DNA from 2 places in the Paraburkholderia sp. SIMBA_053 genome. Region 2 is predicted to be linked to the other one. Evidence: riboswitches for the same ligand, from Rfam matches in the RefSeq annotation. Region 2 holds a riboswitch; the other holds the start of a gene.
What was found. Region 2 has a riboswitch for cobalamin ahead of SB753_RS23320 (TonB-dependent receptor domain-containing protein). Riboswitches for the same ligand answer to the same signal wherever they lie in the genome.
Positions count from the first base shown of each region.

Region 1: another riboswitch for cobalamin. It lies ahead of cobA (uroporphyrinogen-III C-methyltransferase); the one in region 2 lies ahead of SB753_RS23320 (TonB-dependent receptor domain-containing protein).

Region 1 covers NZ_JAWRXU010000010.1:7,836-16,609, forward strand. Annotated here, with positions in the region: gene cobW (cobalamin biosynthesis protein CobW) at 1-286, opposite strand, end outside; cobalamin riboswitch at 443-724, opposite strand; cobalamin riboswitch at 794-1,039, shown strand; gene cobA (uroporphyrinogen-III C-methyltransferase) at 1,272-2,039, shown strand; gene SB753_RS25010 (cobalamin biosynthesis protein) at 2,036-2,458, shown strand; gene cobO (cob(I)yrinic acid a,c-diamide adenosyltransferase) at 2,455-3,057, shown strand; gene SB753_RS25020 (cobyrinate a,c-diamide synthase) at 3,060-4,358, shown strand; gene bluB (5,6-dimethylbenzimidazole synthase) at 4,342-5,022, shown strand; gene SB753_RS25030 (DUF4136 domain-containing protein) at 5,029-5,625, opposite strand; gene SB753_RS25035 (CHASE2 domain-containing protein) at 5,702-8,281, opposite strand; gene SB753_RS25040 (FecR domain-containing protein) at 8,358-8,774, opposite strand, start outside.
Region 2 covers NZ_JAWRXU010000008.1:153,643-162,416, forward strand. Annotated here, with positions in the region: gene SB753_RS23290 (cobalamin-binding protein) at 1-66, shown strand, start outside; gene cobC (alpha-ribazole phosphatase) at 111-701, opposite strand; gene SB753_RS23300 (adenosylcobinamide-GDP ribazoletransferase) at 686-1,471, opposite strand; gene cobT (nicotinate-nucleotide--dimethylbenzimidazole phosphoribosyltransferase) at 1,518-2,579, opposite strand; gene SB753_RS23310 (ABC transporter ATP-binding protein) at 2,617-3,456, opposite strand; gene SB753_RS23315 (FecCD family ABC transporter permease) at 3,453-4,511, opposite strand; gene SB753_RS23320 (TonB-dependent receptor domain-containing protein) at 4,539-6,455, opposite strand; cobalamin riboswitch at 6,547-6,828, opposite strand; gene SB753_RS23325 (ATPase) at 7,046-7,402, shown strand; gene SB753_RS23330 (cell division protein ZapA) at 7,399-7,713, shown strand; RNA gene ssrS (6S RNA) at 7,876-8,057, shown strand; gene SB753_RS23340 (EVE domain-containing protein) at 8,140-8,598, shown strand.

The sequences.
Region 1 (8,774 bases), on a different contig from region 2:
CGAGCTTTTCCATTACCGGAAAGAACTCCTCCTGCACCGTGCAGCAGAGGCAACCGTTCGCGAGTTCATACAATTGCCCTTCCGTTTCGACACCGTTCTCGTCGCAACCGATGCCGCAACCCTTCAGGATTTCGCCGTCGATACCGAGTTCGCCGAACTCGTTGACGATCACCGCGATGCGCTTGCCGCTCGCGTACTGAAGAATGTGCCGCAACAGAGTGGTTTTGCCGCTGCCGAGAAAGCCCGTGACGATGGTGACGGGGATCTTGCGCATTTGAGTTTGCATCGTGAGGTCCATCCCAGAGGTTGCAGGCGCCGGCCGGCGTAGTCCGCACGCATGAGGTCCAGCGCGTGCCTCGGGCATGAACGACGGCCTTGCTACAACAGGAAAAACGCAGAAAACGGGTGTGAGGGCATGAGCGCAGCGCCGCATCCCCGCGACGTTCGCCCTTCGTGTTCCGGCCGGTATCCGGGCTGGCGAAAGCGCCGCTTCCCCTTCCCGGACGAGTGATTTCTCGCCCAGTGGTGATATGCCCACGCGGCCTTGCGCGTGGACATCGAAGCCGGCACTGCGACGCCACGCGAACCGCCGTGACGCCACTTTTCGCTTACCGTTGCGGGGGCAGCACAGGTTGACCCAAACCGTGACAGGCGGGCGCCCTGTTTCCCGTTTAACTGCATGCGCACGAGCGCGCACACGAGCACCAGAAGTGCGTGCGAGTTTAGGCCGACCGTCTGGCGCCGTCAAGGAAACGCGGGCCCGGCGCGCTTATCGCACGGGCTTCTCGTGTGCTATCGTATGCGCGCGTTTGGTGCCCGCACATGCATTCGCGTGTGCAGTTAAACGGGAAACAGGCAGCGCTCCCGCGCTCAACCTGTGCTGTCCCCGCAACGGTAAGCGACCTGCGGTGCAATGTTCATGCTGCACCGCGCATGCGTTTTCGATGCCACTGTCCGATACATTCGAATGAATGCGGGCGGGAAGGCAAAGCGCGTGAGGCCGCCAGCCCGGATACCGGCCAGATGCGGAGGCGACCGTGCGTTTCTCGACGTCACGCCGCCGGCAGCCGGAATCCGCGAGGGACGGATGTGAAGGCGCTGAAGCACGATCTGGCAACCGGGTTCGCACCCGCGCGTGCCGTCGTCGTGCGTGAAGACACCGCTTGAATGACTTCGATCTCCAATCACCTGGGCCCGTTCGCGTGCCGCACTGCATGGCGTACGCCGGCGGGGCGCGCAACGTCGTTGCCGTGCACGGCTAGCGAGGCGCGATGACACGCGCGTGGCTGATCGGCGCAGGGCCCGGCGACGTCGAACTGATGACGTTGAAGGCAACGCGCGCCCTCGGACAAGCCGACGTGATACTCGTCGACGATCTCGTGAATCGCGACGTGCTGCAATTCGCTCGCGCTGACGCCTCCATTGTTTACGTCGGCAAACGCGGCGGTCATCCGTCGACGCCGCAAGAAGGCATCGTCGCGCAAATGCTCGATCATCTGCATGCTGGGCGCAGCGTCGCGCGACTCAAGGGCGGCGATCCGTTCGTATTCGGCAGAGGCGGCGAAGAGCAGCAGGCGCTGCATGCGGCCGGAATCGAGGTGGAGATCGTCAGCGGGATCACAGCCGGAATCGCGGCGCCCGCAGCTATCGGCATTCCGGTTACACACCGCGATCATGCGCAAGGCGTGATCTTCGTGACCGGCCACGGTGCGGGCAGCAGCGAGCCGGATTGGGGCGCGCTCGCCGCCACCCACATGACGCTCGTCATCTACATGGGCATGCGGCGGCTGAACGATATCGTCGGCGCATTGCTCGCAGCCGGCATGCGCGCCGACACGCCGTGTGCGGCGATCGAATCGGCCACGCGTCCGGAGCAACGCCATGCGCTTTCGAGGCTTGGCGAATTCGCCGATGCGGTCGCGCGCGCGGGACTCGGCTCGCCTGCGATCGTGGTGATAGGCGGCGTGGCGTCGCTCGCGCTCGCGCGTGCCGCCGCGGCAAGCTCATCAGATGCGGCATCTTCGCCGGACGCGAAATGAAAACGCTTAGCGTGGGCATCGGTTGCCGCCTGCACACATCGGCGGACGAGATCGAAACGGCGGTGCGCGCCGCGCTCGGTTCGCACACGTTCGAACAGATTGCAACGGTAGCCTCTATTGAAACGAAAGCCGACGAGCCGGGCCTGCTGGAGTTCTGCGCGCGTCACGGGTTCACGCTGCAAGTGTTCACCCGCGAGCAGATTCTCCCGATTGGCGTTCACGAACCGTCGGCTGCCGCGCGCGAGCATCTCGGCGTGGACGGCGTATGCGAACCGTGCGCGTTGCTTGGCGTGGCCGCCGGTTCCACCGCACATCTGATCGCTCGCAAAACCGTTTACGCTGGTGTCACCGTGGCGATCGCATCGACCGCACCAGCGCCAGCACACAGTGTCACCACCATCTCACAGGACCTTCCATGAAGACCGATCCCGAATCGCATCAACGCATGACCGAACGCCGGCGTGAAGGCCACGAAAAGAAGCAGGCCAACGCGACCGTCGAAAAGGGCCTGCTGATCGTCAACACCGGCACCGGCAAGGGCAAGACAACCGCCGCTTTCGGCATGGCCGTGCGTGTGCTCGGCCACGGCATGCGGCTTGGCGTCGTGCAGTTCATCAAGGGCGCCCTGCATACGTCGGAGCGCGACTTCCTCGGCGCAATTGCCAACTGCGACTTCGTGACGATGGGCGACGGCTACACCTGGAACACGCAGAACCGGGACGCCGACATGGCCACCGCACGCAAAGGCTGGGACGAAGCACGCAGGATGATTGAAAGCGGCGACTATCAGATGGTCATCCTCGACGAACTGAACACCGTGCTCAAGTACGAATATCTGCCGCTCGACGAAGTGCTGTCCGTCATCAACGCGCGTCCGGCGATGTTGCATGTGGTCGTGACCGGCCGCCACGCGCCCGATGCGCTGATCGAAGCCGCCGACCTCGTCACCGAAATGCGCATCGTCAAGCATCCGTACCGCGAGCAAGGCGTCAAGGCGCAGCGCGGCGTGGAGTTCTGAACGTGTCCGCCTGCCCTGCGCTCTTTGTCAGCGCGCCCGCGTCGGGTCAAGGCAAGACCACGATCACCGCGGGCCTCGCGCGCTACCATCGGCGACTGGGGCGGCGTGTGCGCGTGTTCAAGACCGGGCCCGACTTTCTTGATCCGATGATCCTTGCGCGCGCAAGCGGCGCGCCCGTGCTGTCGCTGGATCTGTGGATGGTCGGCAAAGATGCCTGCCGCAATCTTCTCGCGCAGGCGGCGGACGAAGCCGATCTGATCCTGATCGAAGGCGTGATGGGCCTCTTCGACGGCACGCCGAGCAGCGCCGATCTCGCGACCGAGTTCGGTGTGCCGGTACTCGCGGTGATTTCGGCGAAGGCGATGGCGCAAACCTTCGGCGCGGTCGCGTTCGGCCTCGCGAATTTCCGGCCTCAGGTGCCGTTTCATGGCGTGCTCGCGAACCGCGTCGGTTCCTCGCGTCACGCGCAGATGCTCGAAGAGGCGTTGCCGCCGGCGCTGCGCTGGTGCGGGCACATTACCGCCAGCGACGAAATCGAATTGCCCGATCGCCACCTCGGCTTGCATCAGGCCGCGGAAATCGACGATCTCGACGCGCGTCTGGATCGCGCCGCCGATGCGCTCAGTCATACGGCGCTGGCCGGGCTGCCGCCCGCGGTGGAGTTTGGCGCGGCTACGCCACAAGTGCTTCCCCGCCTTCTGCACAACAAAAAAATCGCCATCGCGCGCGATGCCGCGTTTTCGTTCATCTACCCGGCCAATGTCGCGCTGCTCGAAGCGCTCGGCGCCCACGTTCACTACTTTTCGCCGCTCGCCGACGAAGCGCCGCCCTCCGACACCGATGCGCTGTACCTGCCCGGCGGGTATCCCGAACTGCACGCCGCGGCGCTCGCCGCGAATGCCCGCAGCGCCGCGGCGATCCGCGCACATGCGGCGGCCGGCAAACCGCTTGTCGCCGAATGCGGCGGCATGCTTTATCTGCTCGATAAGCTCACTGACACACAAGGTGTCAGCACGTCGATGCTCGGCTTGCTGCCCGGTCACGCGACGATGCAAACACGCTTCACCGCGCTCGGTATGCAACAGATCGACAGCATGCATGGCGCCGTGACCGGCCACACGTTTCACTACTCGAAGCTCGGCACGCCGCTTTCGCCGTTACGCTCAGCCACGCGGCCTCAAGGCGATGCACCCGGCGAGGCTCTATATCGCGTCGGCTCGATTGTCGCGACTTACATGCACGCTTACTGGCCCTCCAACCCGGCCTTCACGGCCGCTCTGTTCAATGGCGAAGCCTTTTAACGAAGCCGACCGTGACGCGGTTTATCGCGCGATTTACGAGCGCCGCGACATGCGCCACTTCGTGCGCGATCCCGTCGATGCCGCGGTATTGCAGCGTCTGCTCGATGCTGCACATCATGCGCCGAGCGTGGGTTTCATGCAGCCGTGGCGCATCGCGCGCATCACCGATCCCGCCTTGCGTATTGCGTTGCATGCGAACGTCGAAAGCGAACGGCTGGCTACCGCCGACGCGCTCGGCAAGCGTCGCGAAGAGTTCATGAAGCTGAAAGTGGAAGGCATGCTGGAGTGCGGCGAGCTGCTCGTCATGGCGCTGATGGACGGCCGCGAGCGGCATATCTTCGGCCGCCGCACGCTGCCGGAAATGGACCTCGCATCGGTGGCCTGCGCGATCCAGAACATGTGGCTCGCCGCCCGCGCGGAAGGGCTCGGCATGGGTTGGGTGTCTCTCTTCGACGTCGATGCAGTGCGTCGGCTCCTGCGCATGCCGGAAGGCGCGCGGCCGGTCGCGATACTTTGCCTTGGCCACGTCGACCGCTTTTATAGCGAACCGATGCTGCAAACCGAACGATGGGCGGAGCGCACGCCGCTCGCCGATTGCGTATTTGAAAACCGCTGGCCCGAAGATCCGGTACCGAAGGAGCAGTCGCCGCGCGATCCGCTGTAGCCTTCGTTATCTTTGCAACGGCGTCACCGAGACCACGTCCGGCAGGCTGCCTTCTGGATTCGGGCGCAATTTCACGCGCCAGTCGGTTGGTGCGTCGAACGGGAACTGCACCAGCGCGCTTCTGATCAGCGCGGGCGTGGCGTGCAGCGGATCGGCGTCGCGGTCTGTACTGGCCGCACTGACCTTGTACACTTCGCGCCCGCTCACACGTTCGAAAAACCGCAGCGTGAGCGTATGACGGTAGACGCGTGCGCCGAATAGCGAGACCGATGCGTCGGTCAGCGGGCGGCAATTGCCAGATGCACAGTCGCTCACACCAACGCCGATTTGTGCTGGCCGCGTCTCGTATCCGACCGAGAGCACGTAATGCGCAGGCCGCTCCGTCGTATCGGCGAAACCCTGCTTGGCCAGTTCGTCGCGCAGCACGGTTTCGAACTGCGCATGGTCGACGCGCGCTTCCTGCGTCGGCAGGCGCGCGAACGTGTACGTCCGCTCGCCGGCTAGTGCGGCTGCGGGCGTCGCGGTGTGCACGTCGGCGTGCATGCCGGTACATCCGGCGAGCGTCGCCGCAGCGAGCGCCGTACACACCAGAGTCGCTTTCATTGCGTTCACCGCTTTCATCGCTCTCATCGCTTCCACCGTTTTCACAGTTCGCTCCCCGATTCGATAAGACGCGCGCTCAGGCGTCATGACGCCGGCTCGCAGGCCGATCCAGTTGCGCTTCTTCCAGTGCCGGCAGATAGATCGTGACTGCCGTGCCCCGCCCGGGCGCGCTCACCACGTTTACTTCACCGCCATGGCGCGTCACCACGGTCTTGACGAAGGCCATGCCGAGCCCGGCGCCGCCCACTTCTGGCCGCTCTGTTTCGTGAAAACGTCTGAAGCGTTCGAATAGCTGTGCCTGCTGGTCTTGCGGTATCCCATAGCCCTGGTCGCGGATCGTGCACGACACGCGTCGCGTCGCGCGATCCGATGCAACCGCCATAGTGAAACCGGCCGTCGCCGACGTGCGCGCGGGCGCCTCGTTCGATAGCTCACAGGTGATATGCGTATCGGGCGGACTGTATTTGACCGCGTTGTTCAGGATGTTGACGAGCGCACGCGTCAGGAGCGAACGATCGGCGCAGATCCAGTGGCCCTCGTCGGCGATATCGCCTATGTCGCGGCCTTCTGCCGATAGGTCCGTTTCCGTGTGCAACGCGATCCGCTTCGCGTGCGCTTGCGGCCAGACTTCATCGCTCGCGTCGATCATCAGCTCGGCGAGATTCACCGGCTCCAGCAGGTAGGTTTGCGACTCGGCACGCGCGAGTTGGACGAAGTCGTCGGCGAGTGTCAGCGCACGTTGCGCATAACGTTCGATGCGCTCGAGCAAGCCGCGCGCGAGCACCGGCTTCTCGCGGGCCCGCTCGATCTCGACGAGCGCCAGGATCGACGCCTGCGGCGAGCGCATATCGTGCGACAGCAGCCGAAGTGCGTCTTCGCGCTGGCGCTCGGCGGCGTGCAACGCAGAGACATCGACGAGACCGGCGATCCATCCAGTCGTCTCGCCCTGAGCATTCGTGCAGTTCGCGTAACGCAGCAGATGATCGCGCCCGTCAGCGTCGCGCACTTCGACGCCCTGCGCCATCAGCGCGGCAAACTCGCGGCTCGTGGGATCGAGCAGCGCGGGCCAGTGCGCGCGGGCCAACAGATCGTTTTCGGCATCCGATCCGGCTCCGCTGTCGATGGCCTTGACGAACGTCAGGCCACCGAGCACCGCCTGCATGGAACGTCCCTCGGGCATCGGCGCGCCAAGACGTGCAAAGTGCGCCCTCGCGGCATGGTTCGCGATCAGCACGATGCCCTGCATGTCACTCACGAGAATCGGCTCGGGCATGCTGTCCAGGCTGTCCCACATAAAGCGCTTCATGTCCTGCACGCGTTGTGCGGCTTGCGCCATCAGCGCCATGTGCTGTTCGAGCACGTCGCCGCCAAACTGGCGCCGCCGCTGCGGCGTTTGCGGCAGCAGATGCGGTTCGTCCGCGAGACGCTGCAACTCCTTGCGCAGATACGCCATCGTCATTTCGAGGCGGCGCCAGTTCCAGATCGGATAAACGGCCACCACGCCGAGAATCGCGGGCACGGGCGACAACCACAGCTGCGCGCCGTACAGCAGAATCGCACTGCCGGACATGGCAAGCAGGCACAGCGCGCCGGTCAGCAGCAGCGAGCGGCGCGGCGACAGTACGAGGAAACCGGCCAGCAACGCCGCGAGCGGAGCCAGTGAGACGACGAGCAGCAGCCATCGTGCGGCAGGCGCGACTTCGCGGCCGGTGAGCAGCGTATCGAGCACGTTCGCGTGGATATAGACGCCGGGCAGCGGCCCCAATGCACCGGAAACCGGCGTGGCAAACCGGTCGTAAAGACCCGATGCGGTCACGCCGATTACGACGATGCGCCCGCGCAATTTCTCGGGCGGGACCTGGCCCGCGAGCACGCTCGCGAAACTGAGCTTCTCGTAGCTCTGTGCATTCGGGCTGAACGGGATCAGGAAGCGGCCGTCGCTCGCAGCGTCGTTGCGCGCAACGGTGCCCCGATCGCTTGCATCGCTCGCCGATTCCAGAGACGCGCGCCTTGCCGGCTGCACATTCAGCCCTAGCGCGCCGCGTTCTGCCGCCCGCGCCACCGTGAGCATCAACTGCGGCCAGCGCGAGTCGGCGTCGCCCTCGAACTGGGCGACGCTGCGCACGATGCCGTCGCTGTCCACTTCGAGATTGATATGCCCGAGGCCGGCTGCTGCGCGCACGAGCGGCGCCACCGGTTCGACGACGGCAGCGGGCGCGCCTTGCCCGGCGTCCGTGAGGAGCACCGGCAGATAAGTCGGACTCAGCGCAATCGCGCGGGCAAGTTCGGCATCGTCGGGATTGGTTTCGGTGAAGAGCACGTCGTAGACGACCGCGGCGGGCTTTGCCTTCGCGACCTGCTCGAGCAATCGGGCGTGAACGCTGCGCGGCCACGGCCAGCGGCCGAGTTGCGCGATGCTTTCATTATCGATTTCTAGCACGACGATGTCCGGCAGCACCGCCTGAGCATGCAGACTCAGTAAGCGGTCGTACACCAGATGATCGACGCTCGCGCTCATGCGACCCAACGAACTGAGCGCGATCACGACGAGACCCAGGCATCCGATAGCCGCCCATTCGATCAGAAAACGACGGCCGGCGCGCCGTCCGAGACGGGCGCGCGGGTCGAGGCTCAAGCGCGTGGATGTGTTGGGCAAGGCGCGATGTCAGGAGGTAGAAAGCCAAAATCAGCAAGCGGACCGGGTCACTTCCGGGCCAGTGAATCTACCAGCGTCAGCGCGCAAGCGTGAACGTGCGAACTGCGCTGGCCGTCGCGTACAAGCGGCCGTTGTCGAACTGCTCGGCAACGATGGTCCAGTAATAGACGCCTGGCGGCAGATCGCTCACCACCAGTTGCCCGCCCGTCAGATCCGCGCGGTCGACAATCGGATGGCGCAGATCGGCCGTCGTCGCCATGACGAAGCGAAAACGCGTTTGCGCCGACGCCGGCGCGCGGCTCACGAACCAGCGGAATTCGTAATCGTGGCCGCCCACGCGCGGCGCGGCCGACGCGCCGATCGCGAATTGACGTCTCTCGAAGGCATACACCTGCGGCAAACCTTCCAGCCCGTTCGCGTCGATCGCCGCAATGCGCACGAAATACGTGCCGTCTGCCAGATCGCCGAAGTCCGCATGTGGCGCGCTCACGCG
Region 2 (8,774 bases):
GGGGCGAAGCAGATGTGCGAGGACCTGGATCTCGCTCGCTCGCGCGTCAGGCAAAACGCGCAATAACGGGCTTAACGTGCATTAACGCCTGAGCCGATGGGCCCTCAGGCTCACGCGTTCCACTTTACGAGCGACCACTGTTGACTCTCGTCGCCGCGGCGCAGCCAGACGATGTTGGCGGTCTCCAGCGACCATCGCAAGCAACGTTCGAGCGGCACGTCGAGCGCCAACGACGCAATCGCGCGCATCACGCCCGCATGCGTGACCACATACGCCGGCGACAGCTCGCGCGTCTGCGCGTACGCGTCGAACCATGCGCGCACCCGCATGACGAACTGCGCGACGCTCTCGCCGCCATGCGCGCGTGCATGTTCGAAGTTGGACGCCCAGTCGTCGAGCAGTTCGCGATCGATCGCGTCCCAGCGCTGCTCTTCCCAATCGCCGAAATCCATTTCCTTCAGGCGATCGTCATGGCTGAGCACGCAGCCGAAGTCGTTCGCCAGTTCGACGGCGAGCGCCGAGCAGCGCGTCAGCGGGCTCGACATCACGACACGTGGCGCCGGCACCTGCAAGCTTGCGAGTCTTAAAGCAAGTGCCGCGGACGACACGTCGGCCGCCTCGGCGAGCGCCACATCGCTGTGGCCATAGCAAACGCCCGCGTCGAGTGCGACGGCGGGATGGCGAATCATGACGATATCCATGCGAGCCCTAGGAGATAGATGCCCAGTTCAAAGATCTGTTGCGCAAAGCCGAGACAATCGCCGGTGTAGCCGCCAATGCGCTTCACGAAATAGCGGCCCATTGTGAACCGCAACGCGACCAGCATCGCGAGCGCCGAGCCCGCGAACCGCCAGTCGGCCGCGAGCCATCCACGAGGTCCGTCCGGCCACAACAGCCACGGCAATCCGAATGCGGCGGCGCATAACAGTGCTGTGCCGCTCAGGCGCTGCGCGACCGGCTTCGCTTTGCCCTCGGCACGCACATAGTCGAGCGTGCAGAGATAGCTGATCGCACAGGCGCGGCTCGCCGCATGAGCCGCAACCATCAGACTTGCGGCGCGCAGCGGCGGCAACGAAGCGAGCGTCTGCCACTTGAGAACAAGCGCGACGACAAGCGCAATCGCACCAAAAGCGCCAATGCGCGAATCGTGCATGATGCGTAATGCATCGTCGCGCGTATAGGCGCCACCGAACGCATCGACGCAATCGGCGAGGCCGTCCTCGTGGAACGCGCCCGTTATCAATAGCGACGACGCCATCGACAACAACACCGCAACCCCCGCCGGAAAGACACGCAGCGCCGCGAGATAGACAAGCGCGCTGATGCCGCCGACCAACACGCCGACGAGCGGAAAATAACGCGCCGCCGCGTTCAGATAGTGCGGTTCATAGCCGACCCAGCGCGGCACGGGTACGCGTGTGAAGTAACCCAGCGCCGTGAAAAAGTAGCGCAATTCGGCCAGCGGTTTCATATATGGCTTGCGTGCTCGTTGACTGAAATGCGAAGTACGGCGCGGTTCACGCTTCGCGGTCCGCTACACCGGCCGATTCGAAGCTCGCCATCTCGTTGATGAACGCGCAGGCCGCGCGCAGCAACGGCACCGCGAGCGCCGCACCGGTGCCTTCGCCGAGCCGCATGTCGAGCGATAGCAGCGGCTGTGCGCCGAAATAGTCGAGCATGCGCCGATGTCCCGCCTCGTTCGACGCATGCGCGAACACGCAATATTCACGCACGTCGGGCGCAATTGCGTCCGCAATCAACAGCGCTGAACTGGCGATGAAGCCGTCGACCAGAATCGTCATGCGCGCTTGCGCGGCGGCGAGATAGGCGCCGGCCATCATCGCGATTTCGAAGCCGCCGAAGGTTGCGAGCACATCGAGAGGAGCCGTGGATGCGTCGTGATGCGCGAGCGCCGCCGCAAGCACGCTGCGCTTCTTTGCGAGCCCGGCGTCGTCCAGACCGGTGCCGCGGCCCACGCATTCGTCGATCGGCACGCCGCAGATGCGGCTCATCAGGCACGCCGCCGCCGATGTGTTGGCGATACCCATTTCGCCCAAGCCGATCACGTTGCTGCCGAGCGCAGCGTGATGCCGCACGCGCGCCGCGCCGGCTTGCATCGCGGTGAGCGCCTGCTCGTGCGTCATCGCAGGTTCGTGTGCGAAGTTGCGCGTGCCCGCGCCGACCGGAATATCGACAAGGCCATCGGTGCGCGGCAACGGCGTCGCGATACCCGCATTGACCACTTCGAGCTCGATGCCCGCGACGCGGCTCAATGCATTGACTGCCGCGCCGCCCGCGAGAAAATTCGCGACCATCTGCGCGGTCACCGCTTGCGGATACGGGCTGACGCCTTCGGCCGCAATGCCGTGGTCGCCGGCGAACACGATCAGCGCGGGGCGCTGGACCGCCGGATGGGTAGTGCGCTGAATCAGGCCCATCTGACGCGCGAGCGTTTCGAGCCGGCCGAGACTGCCGGGCGGCTTCGTCTTCGTGTCGATGACGTGCTGAAGCTCGCTGCCTAACGTCTGTTCGAGCGGTTCTACCTGGGGCAATCGGGACAAGCGTGGCGAAGAGGTCATGAGTTTCGTGAAGATAAAAGATGTTCAGTTCTGAGCGTTAGCTTGACGACGTGTCATGGTTCCAAGCAGATTCGTGACGCGAGCGCGGCGCAGGAATGAGCGCCTCGTGCTCGCCGTCGCGAATCAGGATCAACGGATAGCCGAATACGCGGCTCGTCAACGCAGGCGTCAGTACCTCGTGCACACGCCCCGCGTAGGCGGCGCCCGCACCGTCGAGCAGCAGCGCGTGCGTCGCGAACCGGCGCGCGAGGTTCAGGTCGTGACAGGAAAACAGCAGGGTCCGCGTCGACTCACGCGTCCATGCGCTGAGCGCTTCCAGGCACTCGATCTGATGATGCAAGTCCAGATGCGATAAAGGTTCGTCGAGCAGAAGGAGCGGCGCTTGCTGACAGAGCACCGCTGCGAGCGCCACGCGCTGACGTTCGCCGCCGGAAAGCGACAGCACGTCTCGTGCGGCTAATGCGGTGAGCCCCAGCAAGTCCAGCGCGGCACGCGCGGCCTCGCGGTCACCCTCGCCCTCCCAACCCCAGCCGGTCAAATGCGGAAAGCGGTTCAGCATCACGATGTCGAGCACGCTCGCGCTGAATGCGTCGGGCGCGCTTTGCGGCATTAACGCGCGGCGCTGCGCGAGTTGCCGCGTGTGCCAGGCGGACATACGCACGCCATCGAGTTCCACGTGGCCAGCCGAGGGTTCACGCAAACCCGCGAGCGTGGATAAGAGTGTCGTCTTGCCGGCACCGTTCGGACCGGCCACGCACCAGATCTCGCCCGGATAAAACGTATGCGTGAACGCATCGAGCAACGTGCGCGCGCCCGCACGCAAGCTCACGCGTTGCGCGCTGAGCGTGGGCTGCGAGAGGTTGTTAGTGGGCATCATCGGCGGGCGCGCAGCAGCATCCAGAGAAACACCGGCACGCCGATAATCGACGTGATCACGCCGACCGGCAGTTGCGCCGGCGCGATCACAAGGCGCGCGATCAGATCGGCGCCCATTACCGCCACCCCGCCGCCGAGAGCCGCGGCGGGCAGCAGCATACGTTGGTCGTTGCCGAACGCGAGCCGCAACATATGCGGCACCACGAGTCCGACAAAGCCGATGGTGCCCGCCGTCGTCACAGCCGCTGCGGCGGCGAGCGAGGCCGCAAGATACACGCGCAACCGCAACGGCATGACCGCAACGCCCAACGCCTGCGCGGCAGCGTCGCCTCGCAACAGTACATTCAGGCGCGGCGCAACGGGCACGATGGCAATCAGCACGACGACCAGCGCGACGAGTGCGGTCCACGGCAGCGCATTGCCATTGAGGTCGCCGGTCAGCCAGAACAACATGCCGCGCAAACGATTGTCCGGCGCAAGATTGAGCAGCAAGGTAATGAGCGCGCCCCAGCCTGCCGCGATGACGGCGCCAGTCAGAAGCAGGCGCGGTGACGTGTCCTGCGGTTCGCCGCGCCACAACTCGCGACGCGCAAGGCCGAGCACGAGAAGAATAGACACGAATGCGCCCGCGAACGCCGACGCATCGACGAGCCACCACGCGCAACCGGCGATCATTGCGACGAGCGCAAAAGTTGCGGCGCCGCCCGATACGCCTAATACATAGGGCTCAGCGAGCGGATTGCGCAACAACACCTGCAGCAGCGCGCCAGCCAATGCGAGCAATGCGCCGCAAGCAAAACCGGCCAGCGCGCGAGGCAAACGCAGCGTGCGCACGATCTCGCCGGCGAGATCGGCGGAGTTTGCGTCAGACGCGCCCGCATGCAGCGGCGAAAGCGCCTCGATCACGCGCGCAGGCGCGAGCGCCACACTGCCCAATGCGAGCGACGCCATCAGTACTGCAAGCGCGGCGACAGCAAGCACGAGCCAGATCGCGGCGGCGCGTTTCGCAGTCATCGCGTGAAGCGTGGCGGGCATCGAACCTTCATGACGGCTCATCGGCGCGTTCCCAGCACGGCGCAGGCATCACTGCTGTTGCCAGCCGACCGTGACATAGGCACCGCGCCGCGGCGAGTTATACGAGTAGGCCGTTTCATAGTCCTTGTTGAACACATTCTGGATTTGCGCGGCCACGTACCATGCCTTCGTGACGTTGTAGCGCGCAGCCAGGTTGACGACACCGTAGCCGCCGAGCTTGCCGCTGCTGTCTTCGCGCGGACCGCTCACGATCCACTCACCGCCCACGCGCCATCCTGCAATACTGCGATTCACCGTCAGCGACGCGAAACGCCGCGCTCGCCGCACGAGGTCGGTATCGTTGTCGAGGTCGACCGGATTTTGCAGCGTCACCGACGCGCGCACGTCGGTCTTGCCTACATGTCCGCTCCACGATCCTTCGAGTCCTTGCACTTTTGCATGGCCCACGTTTTCGACCAGATAGATCCCCGGCGTCACCTGTTCATAGTCGATCAGATTCGAATAACGCGTCTGGAAAGCACTCAAACGCATCACACCGAGCGCATTCGACGCGTATTGCAACGCTGCTTCGATCGAATGACTGCGCTCCGGCTGAATGGACGGATTACCGCTCAGCGGATAGTACAGATCGTCGAAGCTAGGCGCGCGAAACGAACTGGAATAGCTTGCGCTTAGCTTCCAGCGCGACGTGATGTCGAAGCCATAGCCGAGATAGTAACTGTTCGCTCCGCCGAAATCGGAGTACTGGTCGCGCCGCAGGTTAGCCTGTATCTGGTTGCGCCCGAAGCGTGCCGTATAACCGGCGAAGCCCGAGTCGACATGACGAGTGGGCGCGGCAAACGTATCGGAGTCGAGACTCTGGTCCAGATGCTCGTAGCCGACCTGCAGTTTCTGCTGCGCGGCCAGCGCAAAATCGTTCTGCCAGGTGTACTGTCGATTGTCGGTGTCGAAGCGGCCGTTATACAGACCGTTGGTGTTCGACACGCTGCGGTCGTCGCCTTGCGCAACGATGAAGTGCGTGGTCCACCAGTCCGTTAGCTTGCCGTTAGCGAAGGCGGACAACTGACGCACTTTCGTGTACAGATTGTTCAGATCGGTCGGCTCGCCGTACGCATTGTCGTAGCTGTTGTTGCCGTTCGACTGGAGATAGCGGGCGCCCGCGTCCCAGTTGTCGGTGAACTTATGGCGCAGCGAAGCGGAGATGCTCTCGTTCAGATAGCCGTTCGCATTGGGGTTCGCATTCGGCGCCTCAGGGGGATTGAGCGCGGAAAAACCGTCGTCTTTCGAACGCGCGAGCGAGATGTTGAAGGTCGTGCGGCCGTCCTTATCCAACGCGCCGTTCGCGCCTACCTGTTGTGTCTGCGTGTGGTAGCTGCCGTAGCCCACGGAAAAATTGAAACGCGGCGGATGATCGCCGCCGTCTTTCGTGAACACCTGGACCACGCCTCCAATCGCGCCCGAGCCATACAACGCCGACACGTTGCCGTTCACTACTTCGACGTGATCGACCTGATCGAGCGGAATCTGCGCAATTTGCGCGGTGCCGAGACTCACGGAATCGACGCGCACACCGTCGATGAGAATCAGCGATTGCGTCGACGACGCGCCGCGCAGATACAGGCTCGCTGTCGAACCGGGCCCACCTGTGCGCGAGATTTGCGCGCCGGGCGCGAGTTGCAGCAGACCCGGCAGATCGGTTGCGGTGGTATCGGCAATGTCCTGCTGATCGAATAGCGACGTTTGCGGAATCGTGTCGGCGAGCGCTTGAGGTCCGCGCTCGGCGGTGACGACGACGGGCGACAAAACAGCAGGTGATGATTCGGTGATAGCGACGGATACAGCGCTCGTAGCGACTGGTGCGACTGCAACCGACGGCGCAGGCGAACTGTCGGCGGCTTGCGCATGCGCGAGCTGCGGCAGCCCTGCAAATGCGAGCAGCGCCGCGCGGGCGATAGGGGACAGCATGAGTGAAGTTTCCCGTGGATGGCGTGCGCGGCCCGCTTCCCCGCAGGCCGTCGCGTAACGAGGCGCGAGCGCTTTTGACTTCATTTCGCGGGCGCGCGCCTCTCCCTCTGGCCGGTATCCGGGCTGACGACGCTCGATCCCGCCTTCCCACGCGTGACGCGCAGTGGCACACTCGCATGTTGAACTGGAACACGCGATGGGGATCGAACTGCAAACGCGAACTGCAAAGCACGAAGTGCAAAGCGAATGCGGTCGCTTACCGTTGCGGGGGCAGCGCAGGTTCGCGCGTTCAGGTGAACGGCGCGCCCTGCTTCCCGTTTAACTGCACGCGCAATGAATTGCGCGCGCGGGCACCAGAGTGCGGCCAGTGTATGAGCGGCCTCGGGGCCAGTCAAGAATGCGGGTCACGACAGCGATGATTCGGACAGGAGCAGAGTATTGTCCGACGCGATCTGTGACACACGAGTACTTTTTCATCTTCAGTCGAAAAAAGCCTGCATAAAGCGGTGTTGTTACGTCTCGAAACGAGACAAATGTCGGAACGTGCGGCATTCCGCGCTAAAATGCGAGGTCTTTAGAGGACGCAGCACATGCTCACCGAACTCGAAACACTCTCACAGAATATCGGCAAGCTGATAGCGATCAGCCAGCGCCACAACGAAGCGCGCGTTGCGCTTGAAGAGCAGCTCGCCCAGTCGCGCGCCGAGGCAGAAACCACGCGCACGGAACTTGCCATGGTGCGCGAGGAACGCGATGCACTGCAAGCGGAGCGCGACGCGCTGTCGGCCAAGATCGACGACGCTCAAGTGCGGCTCAATGCGATCCTCGAAAAATTGCCGCGCGCTCGCGGGCACAACGAGCCGGACAACCAGCTCGATCTGCTCGAGCCCGCTCAGCATGAAGTCGAAGCGGAGAGCGACGCCACTCGCCATGGAGAAAATGCATGACCACCAAGCAGATCGAAGTATCGATTCTCGGCGTGCCCTATCGCCTCGCCTGCTCGCCGGAAACGGAAGGCGCGCTGCTTGAAGCAGTCGCACGAGTCGACGCCGAAATGTCGAAGATCCGCAATAACAGTAACGTGCGCGGCACGGATCGTATTGCTGTCATGGCCGCGCTGTCGCTGGCATCGGAACTGCTTAAGCTGCAATCGAGCGTGCGTCACGGAGAAGCATTTCCCGCTGAAGAAATCAGGCGTACAATGCATCAAATGAACGAACAACTGGGTACTGTGATCGAGCAGTACACCATGCAGTAAGCAGCAAGTTTGCAACGTGTCTGGAAGTAGAAGTGGCCGGTCTTCGGGTCGGCTGCAGATTCAACCAGGTGGCACACGTAGCAGCTGAGCAAAGCGCGTGAGAGCATGCACGAGCACACTCGGCAAACGTTTCACCTGAATGGTTTTAGCTTCATCGGTTTAGCTTCCCTGCCTGGTTCGCCAAGGTCATATATTCCTTGAACCAATGCCATGTGCACGGTTGCGGAAATTTGTAGCACGGGCGTGCGCGTCACTCTGTCTGATGTACCCGAAGTGCTGCTAACTGCGACCAATTCTGAACCCCCGGTTCAGGATGCCGGCCTAGCGGCCAAGGCGGGGACCTTATTTGGAACGGCATCGGACTACTGTCCGGTGCCGTTTTTGTTTGGGCTCCGGCTTTTCCAACCTTAACGTTCCTTTCGATTCATGCGCTACTGGCTAATGAAGTCCGAACCGGACGAAGCAAGCATCGACCATCTTGCCAACGCACCGCACCGCACGTTGCCGTGGACCGGCGTGCGCAACTATCAGGCGCGCAACTTCATGCGCGACGCGATGCAGGTCGGCGACGGCGTGCTGTTCTATCACTCGAGTTGTCCCGAGCCTGGCATCGCCGGGATCGCCGAGGTAGCGTCTACCGCTTACCCGGACCCGACTCAGTTCGACAAGAAGAGTCCTTACTACGATCCTAAGTCGTCGCAGGAAACGCCGCGCTGGCTGCTCGTCGACGTGGTCTTCAAGAAGAAGATTCCGTTGATTCCGCTCGCCGCATTGCGCGAGCACGACGAGCTGAAAGACATGCGAGTGCTGGCGAGAGGCAACCGTCTGTCCATCACGCCGGTCACCGAAGCCGAGTGGCGCTTCATCACGAAGCGACTCGCCTGAGTTCGCTGGTGCTTGCTGCAACGGCGCCACGAACGATGTCACTCACCGCTGCTCATCGCACGGTTAAATTGGGGAACCAAGCTCAGGTTACAAGCGCCTAACGCACTTGCAAACGGACTACCAACGGCGCACACAGCGCCGTGCCGTTGCATCGCGCCTGCCGGATCGTGCGCAAT